One region of the Vibrio ponticus genome, then DNA from elsewhere that is predicted to be linked to it. Evidence: riboswitches for the same ligand, from Rfam matches in the RefSeq annotation. Region 1 holds a riboswitch; each other region holds the start of a gene.

Region 1 (5,720 bases):
AAAAATACTCGTGGTTTGATTATCGCTCTCGCGGATTTGACGATAACCGCGGACTTCGCATTGATGTTATTCTTGCTACAACAAAATTAGCAAATAACTGTATTGAGTCAGACATTGACTATGAATTGCGTGGTATTGATAAACCATCCGATCATGCACCAATCTGGTCAACCTTTAACTTATAATTTTATTTACGGGTTTCTTACATATAAGAAACCCTTTGCAAACCACTGTTTTAAAAGTTTTTATAAGTCAACAACCTCCTAAACTCACTTTATCTTTTTTTCTACCCCATAGTACATCTATATATTTGAGTGTTAGCATTGCGTCAATTTTATAATGTGTGCAAATACCAGTATGAATATAAGTACAAATGAATGGAAAACTCTAACTCCATTTAATTCGAAAGTAGTAACTTATCATCTGCTCATTGGTCTAGTACTAAATATTTTAGTACTGGTCATTCCTATCTATAGTTTACAAGTATTCGATAGAATATTAACCAGTCGTAGTATTGATACTTTAATCGCTTTAAGTTCAATTGCACTTTTTTTATTATCTACACAAGTTATTCTGGACATATTAAAAAGTCGCTACGCTTTTAAAAAATCCGTTCAAATAGATGCCATTTTTTCTAGTTACTTATACAAATCTCTGCCTATTTCTACTGGCAATAATTTACCTAGTCAAAATGATGTAAGAGAAATTAAGTCTTTTGTCGTATCGCCATCATTTTCAAGTGCATTCGATATTGTTTGGACACCAATATTTATCTTGGTTATGTTTGCTCTTCATCCAGTGATCGGCGCACTCTGCCTAGGCGCGATCATTTTAGTCGGTGGTTTTTCGCTCTATTCATTCAAAAGCAAACAAAAGCAACATCAACAACTTCAAGCGAGTCTCATCGCCTGCCGCAAAGCAAATGATGAATCACAAACACAACAAGAAAGTTATCGAAGTCAACACCTGATTAGTGGGTTAACACAGCAGTATCAACATATCACCGCAGAAAGGATCTGGCATGAACAGCAACTGGGGTTGAATTCCGCTACCTTAACCTCTTATGCAAAGTTTATCCGCTTTACTTTACAGATGGCGATCATGGCAGTCAGTGCCTTATTGGTCGTCAATAATGAAATGTCAGCGGGTGGGATTATTGCAGCATCAATCTTGATGTCACGCGCTCTGCAACCCTATGAGCAACTTACGTCGACTTTACAAGGATGGCGAACTGCCTATGACGCAGATCGTCGTTTACAACGCCACTTTGCAGCTCAAACGCCTGACCAAGATCTAGGAACCGAGTTTGACCAAATCGATGGTAGATTACATATCGATAACCTTACCTGGTATACACCTAACTCCACCGTCCCATTACTAAAAAACTTACGCCTGAAACTAGAAGCCGGCAATCATCTACTTGTTATGGGGGCAACAGGTAATGGCAAAACCGCTTTGTGTAAGCTTGTTGCCGGGATTTATGCCCCTACATCGGGGTCAATAAAGATTGATGGTGCGAGCATCACCCAATGGATGCCAGAACAACTCCAACATACCATCGGTTACCTACCGCAAAAAGTTGAGTTCGCCACAGGTTCAATTAAACAAAACATTGCTCATTTTGATCCGCATATGTCTGATCAGCAAGTGATTAGCGCCGCACGGAAAATAGGTATACACGAAGCAATTATCAGTTTAGCTGATGGCTACAACACCATCATTTGCGCCAATACGAATCACATCGCAATGGGACTGCACCATGGTATTGGCTTAGCTAGGGCGATCTATTACCAACCTAAAGTGTTAATTCTCGACGAGCCGACGGCTCACCTTGATGCGGAAAAAATGCACTGCTTTAAACGGTTATTAGAGCATCTCAAACAGCAGCAAGTCTCTGTGATTATGGCTTCCCACCAAAAAGAGCTTATCAATCATGTTGATTGGGTCGTTGAACTCAACAATGGGCAAATAACCTCTGCACAAAAAGCAGAAAAAATCACTCGAGTTCAGAATGTGCAAAAGGTGGTCGCCAATGCCTAACCTAAACTTTCATCAAATCCAACACAACCAAATCTCTTATCAAGACGGTCGAGAGCTAAATTTTCAAGCATCGAGAGGTGTGAAGCTAACCTTATTAGTGGTGCTATTGATGTTAGTCGGTTTTGTCGCTTGGGCTTCAATGGCGAAATTGTCTAGCGCCGCGATAGCGCGAGGGATGGTGATCGTCGAGTCCAAGAAAAAGCCGGTTCAACACCTTGAAGGCGGGATAGTAAAAGCGATTCACGTCACTGATGGTCAAAATGTCGAACAAGGTGAGCTTCTTATCACGCTCGATTCGACCAAAGCACAAGCACGCTATCAAGGCTTAAAATCTCAGTGGCAGAGCGATCTCGCGCGCCTAAACCGTTTACAAACCGAACTTAACGAACAAGAGAGCATTGCATTTGATCCTCGCCTCCTCGAACTAGAACAGGATACTCACGTCCATTCTATCCTTGCCACCCAAACCAAACTGTTTAGTAAGCGCCGAGCACTGCAAGCGGGCGAAAAGAAACTGCTCAAAGAAAAAGTCGCGCAAGCCCGAAATGATCTGCAAGGGTTACGACAACAATATCAAGCGGATAAACAAAACCTCGCTTATCTCAACCAGCAAGTCGATATGCATGAAAAGTTGCTTATCACGGGCAACACTTCGCGATCCAAACTACTGGATTTGAAGCGAGAACATTCCAATTTAAACAGTGATTTAGCCGAACTGATTACTAAGATCAATCGTGCGATTCGCGCGATAACTGAAGCAGAGTTGCAAGATCAAAATGCTGAATATCACTATGCCAAACAACTTGGTGAAGAAATTCAGCAACTAGAAAAGATGATCAATGAAACCAGCGAAGCCATGTTTGAAGCGCAGCAAATCCTAGATCGTGTTGAAATTCGTTCACCTCAAACTGGAGTCGTGGTGGGCATGTCCATATTTTCGCCGCAATCTATTATTGCTCCGGGCGAAACCGTCATGGAAATCGTACCTCAACAAGACAACCTCATAATCGAAGCGATGCTCAAACCTGAAGATATCGATAGCGTTTATGAAGGGCTGGATACTCAAGTTCGGCTCACTGCCTATAACTTTCGCCGCACACCACCTATTCGTGGGCAACTGATCCATATCTCAGCCGACACGATTGTTGACCAAGCGAATGGCGAAGCCGCCTATCTAGCAAAAATCAAACTTGAACAAGCCGATTTACAACAACTGGACAGCGTTAGCCTCTACCCCGGCATGCCAGCGGAAGTCATGATTCTACTCAGTGAGCAGACGCCACTTGATTACATTCTAAGCCCACTTTCCGTGAGTGCTTATCGAGCGATGAGAGAAATTTAAGGGCGATAGATGAATCCCCTGCCCTTATTCAATGCCAAAGGGATTCAAACACAATAACAATTGAGTAAAGCCAAACTTACTGTGAAGTAAGGACGGAAAGCTTCAGGTCTCACAGGAATGAGATAGCTGAGCCGCCTCACATTAATCATCAGATTGATAGAGGAAACATTCATGACGAGTAATCAATCCACAACTCGAAACGAAGCATTAACAGCCACGATTGCCGCTGAACTTTCAGGAACCCGCGATGCCACCCCTGTTTTTACCGCTGGTGACGACGAAATACACGGTTCAAGTGCCACCGATCTGATTAATGGTGGACCAGGTAATGACACAATAATCGCGGGCGATGAGATTGATTTCATCAACGCAGGAAGTGGCGATGATTTGGTCTTAGCTGGGGAAGGGAATGACGTTGTCATCGGCGATAACTTTGCTACTGGTTTTAGTGTTGACCCGACAACAGGCGAAGTTACGCTAGATTTCAGTGATTCGGTTGTTAACGATTTGAGTAAAGCTCAGGTCTTTAATCCTGATGGTACAGAAGCGGTGTTGTATCGCAAGAACTCTGCCTATGGCGTTAAAGGGAACTCCGAATCAGGTGACAACGGACAAATTGGCTATAGCTTTGTAGAAAATGATCCTGCTGGTGACCGTGCAGGTGCATCCGAAGTTTTATCGATTAGCGTTGATGAACATAGTTATGCAGCTCAAGTAACGATTGACCGTTTATATGCCAATGAAGGTCGCATCGAGGACGCCGGTAAAACGCAAATAAATGAAGTCGGAGTCTGGACTCTATTACGTGATGGCGTGGTAGTTCAACATGGTTACTTCAGCGCTCATAGTTTTGATCAAGCAACACTAGACGCTTACGGTTTAGATCCCGCAACTGACAATCTTAAAGTGTTAGAAGGTGGAAATGGCTACTCCAACGGAACCTTCACCATCGACCCAACAGAAACTGGATTTGTTGCTTTTGATGAAATCCAATTTTCAGCAGCGATCGGGCATTACTCCAATAGCCGTGGTGGTCTAGATTCGAGTGACTTCTTAGTTAAAGAGGTAAAAACGCTCGAACTTGGTTCCGATTCCACAGTGAGCAACAAAGACTTTCTATTGGGTGAAAACGGCGATGATGTACTTCTAGGCGTTGATGACAACGATTTTCTCTTCGGTGACAATCAATACGATTTTAATATCGCCACTGAAGTTGACCTTGCGTCTGCTCGAGTGTTTAATCCCAACGACCCAAGCGCGACTTTAAGCCGCAAAAATGACACGGTTGGTGTTTCGGGTAATGAAGAAACTGGATCATCAGAGCAATTAGGCTTCAGTTTTGACTCTGCAACAGAAGAAGGTCAATCTGAATCAATCACTTACTCATTTGGTGAGCCGCAAGGTGCTGCTAGATTAACCGTTGATCGTCTGTATTCCAACGAAGCAAGCAATGGTGCCAACGAAGTCGGAAAATGGACCGTCTATAGCGATGGTGTTCAAGTTGCATCCGGCTACTTTACCAGTACCGATATTGATCCAAATACCCTCTCAGAACATGGTCTATCACTCGCTGATAACATCAAAGTTCTGCAAGGCACTGACAACAAGAGCGGTCACTTTGACATCACTTTACAAGACACGCATGGTCTAAGCTTTGATACACTCGAATTGTCTGCAGCTGAAGGGGTATATAACTTTGACAGCAGTGGCGCTCTTGATTCAAGTGATTACTTCATTAAAGAGATCAAAACGATCGATTTCGACTCTACTCTAGCGACTCAAGAAGGCGATGATTGGCTAGATGGCGGAAAAGGTGATGATTTTCTTATTGGCGGTTACGGCAAAGATGTGGTGATTGGGGGCTCTGGCGATGATGTATTGTATGGGGATTACGCTCCAGCAACAGCACTGACTCAAGGCAAAGCAGAAGCGCTAGATGAAAGTGTCGCAATGAACCCAGACGGCTCTTTGGGCAAACTCGTCACCTCTGGCGGTAGCTACGGTATCCTTGGTAACGACGAGAGCGGTGTGTCAAAACAAATCGGATACAGTTTTGAAGATAACGGCGCTGTGGGTGATGTCCAAGGCTTATCGGAGACTCTATGTGTATTTGTCGATCAGCATACTGTTGCTGCTGACATTTCAGTCGATCGCCTATTTAAAGATGAAGCATTCGACGGCACAAACGAAGTGGGTTTCTGGAAAGTTTTGGATCAAGGTGTCGAAGTTGCTCGTGGTTACTTTACTGTTGGCGAATTCGATGCCAATACCTTAGCTACGTTTGGCATTAATCCCGAAGTCGACAACGTTAAAATTCTCGAAAATGGTAACGGCGTAT
Region 2 (5,720 bases), 150 kb from region 1:
GTGAAGATGGTCAGCTTGAACTTGCCGCTGACTTTTGCGACTTGTTCTTGAAGTCAGACAAAGAATCAGCACTGCCTTATGCGTCTATGTACGTTGGCACGACTGGTTTGCTGCATGACGAACCAGCAAACGAGATGGATGCCCTGCTGACTAAGCATGGCGTAGCCGTTAACCAAGATTTGAACGAGCCTGCTGATCACATTGCCATTGAGCTCGATTTGCTTGGTAACATGATCATTCGTTCTAACGAACTTGAACAAGAGCGTCATCTCAACGATGCACTGCTAGAGCAAGAAGCGTTTATTCGTCAGCACATTTTAAACTGGGTGCCTAAGTTTGCCGCGAAAAGCCAAACTTTAGATTCATTCGGTTTCTACTCTTCTGTGGCGTCACTGCTGGTTGCTTTCTTAGAATTGGACTGCAACTACCTAGTGGGTGAAGAGAGCTAAAACACTCATTCGTCAACAATGAATGGGTTTTTCGTTTGCTACTGGCGACGATGCGGTCTAAAATCGAAGCCGCAAACGATAAAAAAATACGAATCAAGTACAAACCGCTGTAAAAAAGCGGTTTTTGTATTTCTATTACTTTCTGCCAGTTTTATTCAAAAATGTGAATAGCCATGTGGCAGCTATAAATAGGATCATACCTTATGGCCACTATTAAAGACGTTGCTCGCCTCGCTGGCGTATCAACTACGACAGTCTCACACGTAATTAACAAAACGCGTTTTGTTGCAGAAGCGACTCAAGAACGCGTTATGGAAGCAGTAAAAGAGCTAAACTACGCACCAAGTGCGGTGGCTCGTAGCTTAAAATGTAATACCACACGTACGATTGGTATGTTGGTGACTCAATCAACGAACCTTTTCTTCTCTGAAGTCATTGATGGCGTAGAGAGCTACTGCTACCGTCAAGGTTACACGTTGATCCTTTGTAATACCGGCGGTATTTACGAGAAGCAACGTGACTACATTCGCATGCTTGCAGAAAAGCGTGTCGACGGCATTTTAGTAATGTGTTCTGACCTAACTGAAGAACTGAGCGAGATGCTAGATCGCCATAAAGACATTCCTAAAGTGGTCATGGACTGGGGTCCAGAGAGCTCTCAAACCGACAAGATTATCGATAACGCAGAAGAAGGTGGCTACCTAGCAACCAAATTCCTTATCGACCATGGTCATAAAGATATCGCTTGTTTGAGTGGTCACTTTGAAAAAGCAGTTTGCCAAGAGCGTATTCAAGGCTTTAAGCGCGCAATGGGCGAAGCGAACCTGACGGTTGATGAAGACTGGATTTTAGAAGGTAACTTCGAGTGTGACACTGCTGTGTTAGCGGCTGACAAGATTGTTGCGATGGACAAACGCCCAACGGCAATTTTCTGTTTCAACGATACGATGGCACTAGGCTTAATGAGCCGCCTACAGCAAAAAGGCATTCGTATCCCTGAAGATATGTCAGTGATTGGTTACGACAACATTGAACTAGCAGAGTACTTCTCACCACCGCTAACCACGGTTCACCAACCTAAGCGTCGTGTGGGTAAAAACGCATTTGAAATCTTACTTGAGCGCATTAAGGACAAAGAGCACGAAAAACGTGTGTTTGAAATGCACCCAGAAATCGTTGATCGCTCTACCGTTGCGAAAATCAACTAAATCAGAGTACCGAGCAATACGCTGGCAAATGTCCGAGCATAGTACTTTGAAGTAACTCGCATTTATATCAATAGCTGATGGTTAAACTGTCAGCTATTGTCTTTTCTATTCAACTTAATTCTTGCATTAGATTCACAACTATTTCATAGTAATAAGATACTTAGCTGCTAAGTAAACAATCTTTAGCAAAGCAAATTAAGTCACGCACAGGGCAAACCAGACTGAAAAGCTGGGACGCAAAGCCACCGGCCTAAACATCATTGTCATCGACAATATGTATGGTAGCGGGGTTGCCGATGGTAGAAATGCGCACGTTAACGGATTACTCTCCTATTTCCTGCACAACTGCTATTCTCTCGGACCTGATTTGGTGGCGTATTGACATACACATACACCGAGAAAGTACTGAATGGATAAACCAATTCTTAAAGACTCAATGAGGCTATTTGAGCCGCTAGGTCGTATTAAATCTCGATCTATGTTTGGTGGGTTTGGGATCTTTGCAGACGAAACAATGTTTGCACTAGTGGTACATAATAAGCTTCATATTCGCGCAGACAGTGCTCTAGCTGCACAATTTAAATTACAAGGCTTCGAACCATACGTATATCAGAAACGTGGCTTCCCGGTAGTAACCAAGTACTTCGCTCTTAGCGAAGAGTGGTACAACGACAGTGAAAAAACACTGCAGATCGGACGTGAAGCTCACACTCAAGCGCAGCAAGAGAAGTCGGTTCAAGCCGAAACCAAGCCGACTCGTATTAAAGATTTGCCAAACCTGCGCCTAGCAACAGAGCGTATGCTGAAAAAAGCAGGCATCGACAATGTCGAACAACTCGAAGAAGCAGGCTCTGTAGAAGCGTATAAGGCGATTCGAGACACTCACAGCAGCGACGTCAGTTTAGAGCTCCTCTGGTCATTAGAAGGCGCGATAAAAGGCACACATTGGTCTGTGGTTCCCCAGACTCGTCGAGAAGAACTGCTCTCTCGACTACAGTAGAGTAAAAAAGTCAGCAACTGCTGGCTTTTTTTATGAAAGTTTTTCTTTGCTTTGAGGTTCTTATTAAACAATAGGAACAAATTACCCGATAAATGAACTAAATTAACTCAAGGGCGTAGAGAAGGGTTAAAGGAGAGCAAAGATGAATAAGAAACTGATTATTGGCATTGCATTGATTGCACTGATTGCCCTATTGATCACTCAGTTTGGCGATCAGTTAACGTTAGAAAACGCGAAAGCCCAGCAAGCAGCCCTAGGCTCTTTCATTGATCAGAATTTCGCTGTTGCCGCCATCACATACTTTGCCGCCTATGTCGCGATTACTGCCTTTTCAATTCCAGGAGCGGCTGTCGTCACCCTCCTTGGGGCGGCTCTATTTGGTTTCTGGACGAGCTTGCTGCTGGTCTCATTTGCCAGCACTCTAGGCGCTACCCTCGCCTTCCTCAGCAGCCGTTTTCTACTGCGTGATTGGGTACAAGGTAAGTTTGGCGATAAACTCACTGCCATCAACCAAGGCGTTGCCAAAGATGGCGCATTCTATTTGTTTTCGTTGCGCCTAATTCCAGTCTTTCCGTTCTTCTTAATCAATTTATTAATGGGGCTAACTCCAATCACGACCGCCCGTTTTTATTTGGTCAGTCAAATTGGCATGTTGCCGGGTACGGCAGTGTACTTAAATGCAGGGACACAATTAGCGCAAATCGATAGTTTGTCAGGAATCGTGTCACCTTCGGTGCTGGTCTCCTTTGCACTGCTTGGCTTATTCCCAATCATTGCTAAATGGGCAATGAACAAATTTAGAGGTCAGCCTCAATCTCAGAGCCAAGCATAACCGCCCTAATTAGCCTGACACGGAGATAAAGGTGAAAATCTATAGTGCGACTAACCCTCCACAAGCTCACATCGTGTGTGAGCTTCTACGCTCGTACAATATCGCTTGTGAAGTAAGAGGCGAAGGTATCTTTGGTCTACAAGGTGAAGTGCCGTTTGGTGAGGCAAGTGCGCCCCATGTCTGGTTATTAGATCAAGACAAGAGCGCGGAAGCCAAACAGTTAATTGAGCAGTTTGAGCAACCACACACAGAGGCATCTTGGCAATGCCCTGAATGTGGAGAAATCAATGAAGGTCAATTCGCCCTGTGTTGGCAGTGCGGAGAATCCTTGGTTGAGGCTTAACCAATTTGTTGCTGGATGAAGCGAATCGAGTGCTGGTTAAATTCGTCTGGTCTTTCGATATTGCAAACATGACCACAATTGGCGATTTCCAATAGCTGGCTTTGCTGGTGCACCGCGACCATCTCTTTTACCGGTTTGATAAACATATAGTCTCTATCCCCCATCAGATACAGCGTAGGGATAGGTAACTCTCTTTCCTTAAAATAGCGCATTAAGGGATTCACATCAGACGCTAATCTAAACCAACGTTTAAATTCTTGCTGACAAAGCTTTTTCGCCTCGCGGATAAACAGGTGGCGAGATTGCTTTTGAGTTTTTTGCGGCATCACGATGTAAGCAAATAAGCTATACAACCACATATATGGCACAACATGCTTGAAAGCGTTGCCAACCGTGACTAAGAACTGTGAGCGAGTATTGAGACGGGTTACCGCCCCACCCAGCACCATTGATTTTACACGCTCAGTCGCGAGCTCTGCCAGATTGCGTACTATGATGGTGCCTAACGACATACCCACAAAGTGCGCCGACTGAATCTTCAAATGATCGAGTACTTGGAGAATATCCAGCGTCACTTCTTTGAAGGTATAGCGATTAGAAATAAGGTCTTTAAGCAGTTGGCTCGACTTGCCGTGACCACGTAAGTCAATCAGCAGTAAGTTGAAGTGCTGTTTGTATGCTTTAATTTGCTTGAACCAAATCGATGAGCTACCGCCAGCACCGTGGACAAACACAACCCATTCAGAACTTGTTGGGTGTAAATAGGTTTTATGAAATAACAAACCAGTACTCATTGCGGTTAAAAATTACGTTTGATGTTACCAAAGGATAAGCAGCCTAACATAGGTTTCTTGTGGCTTAACTCAGCTTATATCACTTTATATGAAGTTGAGACGAGAAAAGTGTAAAAAAAGGCATCAATTGATGCCTTTTTAACACTATCTGTTCATCTTTTTTGTCAGTTATGCTCAATGAAGTGCACTGCGATAGAGCGCAAGATACTCATCTGCCGCACGCTTCCAGCAAAATTGTTTCTGCATCGCGTACAGTTGTACCCTTGTCATCTCTTCTCGCTGCTGTAAATAGAATAACAAGGCGCGCTGCATAATACTCAGTAGCTCAACCGGCTCAGGGTTTAGGAATGCAAAACCCGTTGCGTTGTCTGGGTCATCATCATAATCCACTACGCTATCTTTCAAACCGCCGACCGCGCGAACGATAGGCAGCGTGCCATAAGCCATGCTGTAAATCTGGTTAAGACCACAAGGTTCAAACTCCGACGGCATAAGGAAGAAGTCCGAACCTGCCTCCACTAGATGAGCTAATTCGTTGCTGTAAGCTTCAACAAACGCAAACTTATCACTATGACGCGCAGCTAGCTCTGCCAGTTGGGTCGCCAGAATCGGATCGCCTGTGCCCACGATCACGAGTTGAGCATCCAGCTTTAGAAAACGCTCTAAGATCGGAAGAAGATAGTGAACGCCTTTTTGGTTGGTTAAACGACAAACCATGCCAAATACCGCGACTTCTTTGTTTGGCAAGTTAACTCGGCTTTGCATCGCCTGTTTACACGCTAATTTGCCCGCCTGCATGCTCGAAAGCTCTGCATGGTATTGGACCGGTAAGAAGCTATCCTTTGCCGGATTCCAATCGCTATAATCGCAGCCATTCAGTATCCCGACTAAGTCATGCTCGCGTGCGCGAAACTCTCTCGCCATACCATGGCTACCAAGTTCCGTTTTTAACTCTTCTGCGTAGGTTGGGCTCACTGCATTGATTTTATCTGCGGTCATTACCCCTGCCTTTAGCATCGTAATATGCGTTGGGCTCACCGCGGCATCAGGCGCATAGTGTCCTTGCATCTCAGCTAAGTTCGGCAGTTCTTCGT
Region 3 (5,720 bases), 570 kb from region 1:
AACAGCCCACTCAACTGAGTGGGCTTTTTTTGTCTCAATATTAGTGCTTTTTTATTGTTGAAAATTAGGAATAGGTCGTAATCGAATCTTTCGCTAACTCAATAGAGCAAGAGGTGGTAACGTTAGCGTCATACCTACTTAGTTACTGAATAATAGATGGAAATTACATTCGAGATTCTTGCGCTGCTTGCGCTGGTTGCCACTGCTGCAGGGTTTATTGATGCCATGGCTGGTGGCGGCGGCTTATTAACGTTACCCGCGTTACTGGCAGCAGGCGTGCCTCCTACTCAAGCGCTCGCCACCAATAAACTGCAAAGCTCATTTGGCAGCTTTTCTGCCAGTTGGTACTTTGTGCGCAATGGCATTGTTAATCTAAAAGAGATGCGCCTGGCAATTGCTTGCACCTTTATTGGTTCAGCGATTGGCGCCGAAGCGGTGCAATATATAGATGCAGGGGTGCTTACAAGTCTTATTCCTTTGCTGCTGATTGCGATTTCTCTCTACTTTTTACTCGCCCCAACCACTAAACCTGAACAGGGAGAGAGTAAGTTACCAGAAGCCGCATTTGCACTCTGTGTCGGCGGTGGGGTGGGTTTTTATGACGGCTTTTTTGGTCCAGGTACAGGGTCTATCTTTACCGTCTGTTTTGTCGCGATTGCGCAGTTTTCTCTGGTGGAGGCAACCGCACGTACCAAAGTCTTGAACTTCACCTCTAATATTGCTGCGCTGCTGTTCTTTATTTTAGCGGGCTTGCCAATTTGGGAGTTGGGTTTAGTGATGGCGGTCGGTGGCTTTATTGGCGCGCAACTTGGTGCGCGCGTTGTGGTGACCAAAGGTCAGCGCTGGATAAGACCGCTTGTGATCACGATGTCGATGCTGATGGCAACGAAATTACTTTGGGAACAGCACCAACAATGGTTGCAATCAATTTTCTGATACGTTGATTGCGATAGGTGGCAGGGCGCAGGCAGATATTGATTGGTCGAGACAGTGACTGCAGTTGGTTAAAGTGATGGCAGTACTGCGCGTCAATCTGCAACGTATTGATCACCGAGAGTGGTACCAATGCTGGCGCGATACCGGAGAGTGCCAGTTGAGCTGCTGCAGCGTAAGAGTCCATCTGCATGATAGGCTTAATGTTGAGCTGAGTTAAGATGCCGTATTGGTAAGTATTGGCAGGGTTACTCAAATCGTTGGTGATGATGGTTTGTGGTAATTCAGCCAACGGTTGTTTGGCGACGATATAAAACGGTTCATCAAAGAGGGCAAAAGTCATCAACTGGTGTTGAGAGGGCAGGTAGCCAGCACAGATGCCAAGATGGGCTTTGCCGGATTGGACATGTTCGATAATGCGCGGAGTATGGTTGGTCGTCAGGGTCAAATAAGGATCTTGTGCAAAGTAGCCACCGAGAATTGGCGAAAGAAAGCCCGCTACTAACGTTTCCGAGCAATCAAGCCGAATTTGGCTATGTTCCACCATGTTTTGCTGTTCATAGATCAGCCCTCTTAACTCATTGAAGGTCGGACCGATGTTGTCGATCAGCGTTAACGCTTCGCTGGTGAGCTGGACATTCCTACCATCCGGTACAATCAGCTTTTTACCCAGTTTTTTCTCTAAATTGGAAATGCGTTTACTCACTGCCGATTGACTAATATAGAGCAGGCTACCTGTGCGACTCATGGTTTTCGCTTTGCTCAGCGTGATCAGCGTTTCAATACCTTCTAACAACATATCCATTAATGACCAAGTGGAATGAGTGTTTCAATCTACCGCATTTACTGATCACTTGCATAGAAAAACGGCACTCAAGTTGAGTGCCGTAATCGTGTTATTTATCAATCTGCGATGGAAGCAGAACGACAACAAATGCTGCCTAGCATTAGTTCACTTTGTCCCAAGCCATTGTCCAGTGAGAACCGGTTGCTGGAGTGTAGTGAGTGGCGTTTTCTGTCCATTGTGAGCAGTAACCCGAGTATGGGAATGGCTTACATTGGTAGATCTGACCATCGCTTGCCAATACTTTTGTGCCTGCGGTGTAGCTCTTCACATTTTCAGGGAAGATAAAATCGTAGTCGCCTGCTGGTGGCGGTGTTGGCGCGTTAACCAAGTGGAAATCGTAGTTTACTTGATCAACAAGGTTACCTGCCTGATCTTTAATGCGGCTGACTAAAATGTGATGACCTGGCTCTGCTTTCGACAATGTCAGTGAAACTGGCAGATATTGACCATCGCTTAGTTGACCAGTCCAGCTCGCTAGTGCTGCACGACCATGGTTGTAGACGGTAAGTTCTACGTCAATGTCGCCTTCAGCGGCTAGAGTGAGATTAAGCTCTGTTGCTTGTTCGGTAATGGTGTACTCAGACTCAAGACCTTCAATGGTCAAAGCGTACTCTGGTTCTGGCGTTTCAATTTGGTAGCCAATTTCAACACGCTCCAAACTGCTACCCGCTTGCAGGTAAACAGGGTTGCTACCGTATGCTGGGGTAAATTTATCTTCGCGGTATTGACCAGCTTTGATCGCCGTTTGCTCTTGGTTGATCTTGGTCGCTAGGGCATGTGACCAGTTTTTCGCTTGAGTTAAGCTTTGCTCGCTGATGGTGAGCTCAGTGCGATAAGCGACATTTTCACCGCTGTTATCGAATACGCGCGTAAAGACTTTATCGCCGAGGTTAAGATCCATGGTTGGGTTGATTTGACCTGCTTGGTTCCACTCAGGCACAACCGGACCTTGACCATCAAATTTAACGTCAATCACGTTGTAAAAAGCGGCAGCTGTATCGCCCACATCCCAAACGGCTAAGATTACATGGTAACCTTCGCGCTCAGGTACATTACACTCGTGGCTAACTTGTTTTGGTGGCTGCACCATGTTGCCTTCAATCACACAGAATGGATTGAGATCAAAAGAGTCGCGGGACAGAACTTGGTTTGAGTTCCAGTCAGTTTTAGTGATGTAGTATTTCCAATCACGAGTGACGTGGTTAGCAGTAAACGTCCACTCAAAGCTTTGCATACCAGCAGTAATCGGGCGTTTTACCCAGCGATCGGCAGTCTGCTCATCAAGCGCCGTTGCCAGTGCAGATTGTGCGCTAGCAATTTTGCCATCTGCTGGACCTGCTTCAGGGAAACCTTCAGGACCTTCAACACTTTGTGGTTCGTATTGAATCGCACCACAGTTGGTGTTTTTTTCATTGGTGTCAGCGGTTGGGTATTTACACAGCGCTGCGCGGCTGCCAGCGATACCACCGTCGAATTCAGAAACGTAGCCGTGAGCTGCTACTTGACCACTTAGCGCAGTTAGAGCAAGCGCTAGTAGAGTTTTATTTGGCAGTGATTTCATCACATGCTCCTTTATAAGGTTGACTAAAAGCTTCACCTCGGCGCATGCGAAAGCCTGTTTATCAAGAGATTTGATAAACATCCACAACACTTGAACTGGGTTGAACAAGTGGCGACCCCGCTATCATTGATGACCAGCATCTTTAGACCGGAAGCTTTGCGTCCCATTTTTTCAAATGGTTTGCCGAAAGTTGAGCAAAGGAATGTAGCTTAAATTTATCAGGCGCAACTATGAGTTTGAGTGGTTTGTGGAACAAAAATCCCAACTCGACAAAAGTTAACTGATAGATGTGTAACTACATGTTATTCAGATGGTTTTGTTTTTTTTATCGCCGTTCTGAATGGTTTTTCATCACTTTTTGAGCGATGAAAAGAAGAAAAGCAGGCTGGCGCCTGCTTTTCGAATTTAGTGTCTAATTTTTTAGTGCCGAGTGGCAATAGAAATTATAGAGACTCAGTAAAAGTACGAGCGATAACGTCGCGTTGTTGCTCTGGAGTTAGAGAGTTGAAACGCACAGCGTAGCCAGATACACGGATAGTTAGCTGTGGGTAGTTCTCTGGGTGAGCAACTGCGTCTTCTAGAGTTTCACGACGTAGTACGTTTACGTTTAGGTGTTGACCACCTTCGATCTTTGGTGCAGCTTCGATTGCAACTTCACGGCTCTCGTACTCACCTAGGTCGCTGATAGCAACAACTTGGTCAGCTTCGTAGCCAGCAGATGCAGCAACACAACGTGCTTCGTTCTTTTCGCTATCTAGTAGCCAGATAGAGTTTAGTAGATCGTCGTTAGCTGCTTTAGTAATTTGAATACCTTGAATCATCACTCTCTCCTATTCCACAATGTTGTGGTTTTTAATGGTGTTAATTTTCAATTATTTGTTGAGCTAGGTAATATATAGCGAATATCCATTATATTAATATTGATTTAGGTCAAATTACAACTAAAAACCTTAATTTTTTGAAGGTGATTTTATTGAGTTAAATCAATAAACCCTTTAAAAACTGCCAATTACAATTTATTTTATAATTTAAAAAATAGTTAAAAGCTCATTTTGTTGTAAATTTACTACAAAATGGAGTGTTTGATGGTGATAAATTGCGCTAACTATCTGTATTTAGGTAGCCAAACTGAAAGAGTAAAGTGGTTAAATGACAATGAGATCAAACTCACAAATTAAGTATATTGGTGCTCACGTATCGGCAGCGGGTGGTGTTGACCAAGCGCCGATGCGAGCACGTGAGATCGGTGCCAATGCATTTGCACTGTTCACAAAAAATCAGCGTCAGTGGGTGGCAAAGCCACTGGAAGCAAAAACCATCAGTGCATTTAAAGCCAATTGCAAAATGTTGGGCTTTTCTGCTGACCAAATTCTTCCCCACGACTCTTACTTGATTAACTTAGGCGCCCCAGAAGAAGAGAAACTGGAAAAATCTCGCGCTGCTTTTATTGATGAGATGGCGCGTTGTCAGCAACTGGGTTTAACTCTGTTGAACTTCCATCCGGGTAGCCACCTCAATAAAATCTCTGAACAGGAGTGCCTAGCGAAGATTGCCGAATCGATTAACCTTGCTCATCAAGCGGTGCCAGATGTGATTGCTGTGATTGAGAATACCGCGGGGCAGGGCTCTAACTTAGGTTGGAAGTTTGAGCATCTAGCGCAGATTATTGAACAGGTAGAAGATAAATCACGCGTTGGTGTCTGTATTGATACTTGTCATACCTTCGCCGCGGGTTATGATCTCTCAAGCAAAGAAGCGTGCGAGGCGACATTTGCCGAGTTTGACCGTGTTGTCGGTATGCATTATTTGCGTGCAATGCACATCAATGATTCAAAATCTGCGTTAGGCAGTAAGGTCGATAGGCACCATGCGCTCGGCAAAGGTGAGATTGGTTGGGATTGCTTTGAGTATATCGCTAAAGATCCACGCTTTGATGGTATCCCGTTGATCTTAGAGACAATCGAACCTGACATTTGGCAGCAAGAAATTAATCAGTTGCGAGCATTTCACCGCCAAGCACTCGCTGATTGATATGTCTGACTAGTCATTTAGTTAAAAGTGGCACTAATCTTTCATTAATAAGCTCATTACACCGCAATGCGTTTACTAATAAAGAAGGTGCCGCTATGAATACCTACTCGCCAACTACTCGCACTTATCCTGCTCGTATGCCTGTTCCCAATCGACACATTCATGGGCAAGGGCATTATCGAACCCCTCAGCGAAATCTGAAGCATCAACACCAATAACCTAACTCTTGTTCCTTCACGAGTTTTTCTTACAATAAAGCGCAAGAAATCTTCCAATATTAAAGAAGGAACAGATCATGACCTCAACGCTTACTTGGCATGACGTGATTGGTAGTGAAAAGCAGCAAGA

Evidence for each region. Region 1 has a riboswitch for cyclic di-GMP ahead of GZN30_RS03745 (hypothetical protein). Riboswitches for the same ligand answer to the same signal wherever they lie in the genome.
Region 2: another riboswitch for cyclic di-GMP. It lies ahead of GZN30_RS03115 (TfoX/Sxy family DNA transformation protein); the one in region 1 lies ahead of GZN30_RS03745 (hypothetical protein).
Region 3: another riboswitch for cyclic di-GMP. It lies ahead of gbpA (N-acetylglucosamine-binding protein GbpA); the one in region 1 lies ahead of GZN30_RS03745 (hypothetical protein).

The regions. Positions count from the first base shown of each region.
Region 1 covers NZ_AP019657.1:842,774-848,493, reverse strand. Annotated here, with positions in the region: gene xthA (exodeoxyribonuclease III) at 1-185, shown strand, start outside; gene GZN30_RS03755 (type I secretion system permease/ATPase) at 358-2,040, shown strand; gene GZN30_RS03750 (HlyD family type I secretion periplasmic adaptor subunit) at 2,033-3,382, shown strand; cyclic di-GMP riboswitch class I at 3,442-3,521, shown strand; gene GZN30_RS03745 (hypothetical protein) at 3,554-5,720, shown strand, end outside.
Region 2 covers NZ_AP019657.1:692,864-698,583, reverse strand. Annotated here, with positions in the region: gene torD (molecular chaperone TorD) at 1-449, shown strand, start outside; gene purR (HTH-type transcriptional repressor PurR) at 653-1,657, shown strand; cyclic di-GMP riboswitch class I at 1,858-1,955, shown strand; gene GZN30_RS03115 (TfoX/Sxy family DNA transformation protein) at 2,067-2,657, shown strand; gene GZN30_RS03110 (TVP38/TMEM64 family protein) at 2,800-3,489, shown strand; gene GZN30_RS03105 (putative signal transducing protein) at 3,521-3,832, shown strand; gene GZN30_RS03100 (alpha/beta fold hydrolase) at 3,829-4,626, opposite strand; gene glgA (glycogen synthase GlgA) at 4,801-5,720, opposite strand, start outside.
Region 3 covers NZ_AP019657.1:272,277-277,996, forward strand. Annotated here, with positions in the region: gene GZN30_RS01230 (TSUP family transporter) at 157-936, shown strand; gene GZN30_RS01235 (LysR family transcriptional regulator) at 863-1,732, opposite strand; gene gbpA (N-acetylglucosamine-binding protein GbpA) at 1,881-3,341, opposite strand; cyclic di-GMP riboswitch class I at 3,449-3,536, opposite strand; gene grcA (autonomous glycyl radical cofactor GrcA) at 3,785-4,162, opposite strand; gene nfo (deoxyribonuclease IV) at 4,491-5,372, shown strand; gene ung (uracil-DNA glycosylase) at 5,668-5,720, shown strand, end outside.